DNA from 2 places in the Marichromatium sp. AB32 genome. Region 1 is predicted to be linked to the other one. Evidence: predicted binding sites of a transcription regulator. Region 1 holds the regulator's gene; the other holds the start of a gene.

Evidence for each region. The regulator FNR, encoded in region 1, switches genes on or off when oxygen is low (the NO sensors DNR and NnrR bind a similar motif). The targets are predictions, from matches to a motif close to TTGATNTANATCAA.
Region 2: EBL85_RS02495 (TIGR01212 family radical SAM protein) is a predicted target of FNR. The motif match lies at 1,362-1,375, and genes of this name have one in related genera.

The regions. Positions count from the first base shown of each region.
Region 1 covers NZ_RHFJ01000007.1:70,254-72,645, reverse strand. The annotation lists gene dnaQ (DNA polymerase III subunit epsilon) at 1-677, shown strand, start outside; gene fnr (fumarate/nitrate reduction transcriptional regulator Fnr) at 788-1,546, opposite strand; gene EBL85_RS17180 (hypothetical protein) at 1,488-1,736, shown strand; gene EBL85_RS04045 (sulfur globule family protein) at 1,750-2,163, opposite strand.
Region 2 covers NZ_RHFJ01000004.1:63,452-65,843, reverse strand. The annotation lists gene EBL85_RS02500 (peptidase U32 family protein) at 1-331, opposite strand, end outside; gene EBL85_RS02495 (TIGR01212 family radical SAM protein) at 352-1,326, opposite strand; gene EBL85_RS02490 (FAD/FMN-binding oxidoreductase) at 1,533-2,392, shown strand, end outside.

The sequences.
Region 1 (2,392 bases):
AGGACGGGCATCGCATCATCGAGATCGGCTGTGTGGAGCTGGTCGACCGACGCCTGACCCGCAACAACTTCCATTGCTATATCCAGCCCGATCGCGAGATCGATGCCGGCGCGGTCGAGGTGCACGGCATCACCAACGACTTTCTCGCCGACAAGCCGCGCTTCGGCGAGCTGGCCGAGGCCTTTCTCGACTATGTGCGCGGCGCCGAGCTGATCATCCATAACGCCGCGTTCGATGTCGGGTTCCTCGACCACGAGCTGCGGCTGTGGCAGCCGGAGGCGCCGCGCATCGAAGCGCTGTGCTCGGTCACCGATACCCTGATGATGGCGCGCCGCCTCCATCCGGGACAGCGCAACAGCCTCGATGCGCTGTGCAAGCGCTACGACGTCGACAACTCGCAGCGCGACCTGCACGGCGCCCTGCTCGACGCCGAGATCCTCGCCGATGTTTATCTGGCGATGACCGGTGGGCAGGTGAAGCTCGGGCTCGGCGAGGTCGAGACGGCGGGCGAGGGCGCTCAGGGCGCGACCGGGGAGCACGGCCGGATCAGCGCCGAGCGCCCGCCATTGCGGGTGGTGCGGGCCGATGAGCGCGCGCTCGGGGCGCATGCGGCGCGGCTCGATGCGATCGACAAGGCGAGTGCCGAGGGCTGTCTGTGGTTGCGCGAGCCGGGTTGAGCGGCGGTGTTCCGTGTGCCGGGGCGTGAGTTGCGCTCACCCCCGCTCGCGTCTCAGTGGAGCGGTCCGCGCGCGCCTGAGGGTAGGCGGACTCGGTCGCTCCAGTGCGCTCAGCGCTGCTGGTTCTGGCGTCGGCCCTGACCGTTGCCGCCGACCAGCGCCTCGAGCGCGGGCAGGTCGAGCAGTTCGATGTGCTTGCGGTCGACGCGCATCAGGCCGTCGTCCTGGAAGCGGGTGAACAGCCGGCTGACGGTCTCCACCGCGAGCCCGAGATAGTTGCCGATCTCGTGGCGCGACATGCTGAGATAGAAGTCGGAGGGCGAGAGCCCGCGTTTGTGCAGGCGCTGCGAGAGGCTGAGCAGGAAGGCGGCGAGACGCTCCTCGGCGTTCTTCTTGCCGAGCAGCAGCAGCATGTCGGTGTCGTGACCGATCTCCTTGCTCAGCAGCCGGTACATCTGATGCTGCAGACTGGGGATGGAGCAGGTGAGCTCCTCGAGTCGCTGGAAGGGGATCTCGCAGATCGCCGAGGTCTCGAGCACCTTGGCCGAACAGGCGTGCTCATCCTTGTCGATGGCGTCGAGACCGATGATCTCGCCGGGCAGGTGAAAACCGAGTACCTGCTCGCCGCCCTCGGGGCTGGGGGCGAAGGTCTTCACCGAGCCGGTCTTGACCACGTAGAGCGAACGGAAACGATCTCCGTCGCGAAACAGGAAATCCCCCCGATGGAGCGGTCGGGTGCGCTTGACGATGTCGTCGAGGCGCTCGACGTCCTCCTGTGTCAGCCCCATGGGCAGACACAGGGATGAGAGCGTGCAATTCTTGCATGCGACCCGAATCGTCTCTAACGAAACCACTTTTCGCTGGCTCACGACAACACACCTTTCCGCCGACTCACCCGGAATGAGTGGTCGTATTGATCTGGATCAAATATCTTCTTTTTTAACCGGAACCATCCTGGATTACAAGCCGGTTAACGTGTCGACGTACTCGTCATGGCGACGATTACCCACAAAAAAACCGCGCCAGGACTGGCGCGGCTTCTTGTCGGCGCTGCGCTGAGCGCAGCTGCGGATTACTTGGAGCCGCTCTCCGCAGGGGCTGCCGGCGCGGCCGGTGCGCCGTAGGGCGCATAGGGGACGCCACCGTAGTAGGGCGCGCCGTAGCCGTAGGGTGCGCCGTAGCCGTAAGGTGCGCCATAGCCGTAGGGGCCGTAACCGCCGTAGTAGGGGTAGTCGTAGCCATAGCCGTAGCCACGGCCCCAGCCGCGCCCGCGGCCCCAGCCGCGCCCGCCGCCGCTCATGTTCATGTTGAAGTCGCCCCAGCCGTCTCCGAACATGTCGTTGAACCAGTCACCCCAGCCGGAGCCGTAGCCGGGGCCGTAGCCACCCCAGCCGGGGCCGCCCCACCATGCCTGGGCGGTGTTCATCGAGAAGGCAGCGGTACCGGTGATGGCAGCGATACCGATCACTTTCGCAAGCTTATGCATATTGCCACTCCTGACTATTGAAATGCTTCAGCCGTTGTGGTCCGCCCGCCGGGGCGGAGGGGCGCGTCGGTCTGCGAGACGAGGCGCAAGCGGAATATACGCGGCACGCCTGGCTTTGTGAAGGCGACGGGGTGGCGAATCGTGTACGTCGGGTCGGACTCGGCAACCCATGATGCGCCGCGGATTGAGCCGAGCACGCGATTTTGGTAGTTTGTCCGGGCATTCGGGC
Region 2 (2,392 bases), on a different contig from region 1:
TGAGCTGCGGGTGCGTGTTGGCGGCATAGTCGAGCACGCCCATGTCGGCGGCGATCATGGCGTCGACGCCGAGATCGGCGGCGCGGTCGACCGCCGCGCTCCAGCGCTCCCAGCCATTCGGTTGGGCATAGGTATTGACGGCGACCAGCACCTTGACGTTGCGATCGTGCGCGTAGCGCAGGCCGTCACGGATCTGCTTGTCGCCGAAGTTCAGGCCGGCGAAGTGACGGGCGTTGGTATCGTCGCGAAAACCGATGTAGACGGCGTTGGCGCCGTTGTCGACGGCGGCCTTCAGCGCCGGCAGGTTGCCGGCGGGACAGACGAGTTCCATGGTGGATGGTCTCCAGCGAGTCAGGCGGTACTTGCAAGTTTGCGGCAGGACGAGGGCGTGATCAGGTCACCCTGTCGGGTGCCGCGCCGATACAGCTCGGCTTCGATGCCGTTGAGCACGGCCCATTTCTGGCTACACCAGTCGGGGGCGAGCAGGATATCGCGCGAGGCGGTGCCGGTGACCCGGTGGAAGGTCACCTCGGGCGGGGTGCGCTCGATGATGTCGGCGCAGGTGTCGACGTAGTCCTCCAGCGCGAGCGGCTGGTAGTGACCGCGTCGCCAGTCGACCGCCAGGCGGGTGTGGCGCACGACGTGGAGGGCGTGCAGCTTGAGTCCTTCGACACCGACGCCGAGCACGCGCTCGAGGCTCTCGATGGCGTGGTTGCGTCCCTCGCCGGGGAGACCGACGATGAGATGGGCGCAGACCGGGATGCCGCGGCGGTGTGCTGCCTGCACCGCGCGCTGGTAGTCGGCGAAGGTGTGGCCGCGGTTGACGCGCTCGAGGGTGCGATCATCGGCCGACTGCAGTCCGAGTTCGAGCCAGATCTCCTTGCCGCGGGCGCGATAGCGCGCGAGCAGGTCGAGCACCGCCTCGGGCACGCAGTCGGGGCGGGTGCCGATCGACAGCCCGATGACATCGGGGTGGACGAGTGCGCTGTCGTAGCGCTCGCGCAGCGCGTCGATCGGGTCGTAGGTATTGGTGTAGGCCTGGAAGTAGGCCATGAAGCGGCGCGCCCCGGTGCGCTTGGCGAGCACGGTGCGGCCCGACTCGATCTGCTCGGCGATCGAGGGCGGCTCCTTGGCGTTGGGGCTGAAGGAGACGTTGTTGCAGAAGGTACAGCCGCCCCGGCCCTTGGTGCCGTCGCGGTTGGGGCAGGTGAAACCCGCGTTGAGGGCGAGTTTGTGCACCCGCTGACCATAGCGGTTCAGCAGATACTGTCCAAAGGTATTGACGCGATCGCTGAGGATGCGCTGTTGAGCTTGGGGCGGGGGCATCCGACTAAAGCTAACCGTGCTCGATGAATAACCGTTTGATCCAGATCAACGAATGGGCAATCCGGGATCCGGGGCGAAGGCCGACGCGGTGGTCGGGATCTGGGGCGGAGGCTGACCCCTGACAATCTCGGGGGCATGTTCGGGCCAGCTTTGCAGTACCATTTTGTAGTAATGCAAGAAAAACCCAATTCAAGAACTGGAACTTCATGATAGCCGAATCCCAGCCCCGCATCCGCGAGATCCCCTACAACTACACCTCGTACTCCGACCGCGAGATTGTCATCCGGTTTCTCGGCGAGCCCATGTGGCGGCTGATCGAGTCGCTGCGGGGGAGTCGACGGACCGGGCGATCGGCGCGGATGCTGTTCGAGGTGTTGGGCGACATGTGGGTGGTCTCGCGCAATCCCTATCTGCAGGAGGATCTGCTCGAGAATCTCGATCGTCGTCAGCTGCTGCTGCAGGCGATGCGTCACCGGCTCGATCAGTTCGAACAGCGACTCAACGACAATCAGCGTGCTGCCGAGCTGCTGGAGGCGGCGCGCGGTGCGGTCGCCCGGCTCGAGGACTGGTTCACCCAGGAGACGGCCCATCGCGACCGCTTGCGCAAGGCGCTTGCCGGCATCACCCACCCCGACAACCTCGATTTCGGCGGGCTGGCGCGGGTCTCGCACGCCACCGATGCCACCGACTGGCGCGTCGAGCTGCCCTTCGTGGTGATCTCCCCCGACAGCGAGGCCGAGGTCGCCGCCATCGTGCGCGCCTGCATCGACTGCGGTCTGTCGCTGATCCCGCGCGGTGGCGGCACCGGCTATACCGGTTCGGCGGTGCCGCTGCATCAGCACACCGCGGTGATCAACACCGAGAAGCTCGAGTCGCTCTCGGGCGTCGAGCGAATCGAGTTGCCCGGGGTCGAGGGCCGGGTGCCGACGGTGCGCTGCGGCGCCGGCGTGGTCACCCGGCGGGTCTCGGACCTGGCCGACAGCAACGGTCTGGCCTTCGCCGTCGACCCGACCTCGCAGGACGCCTCCTGCATCGGCGGCAACATCGCGATGAACGCCGGCGGCAA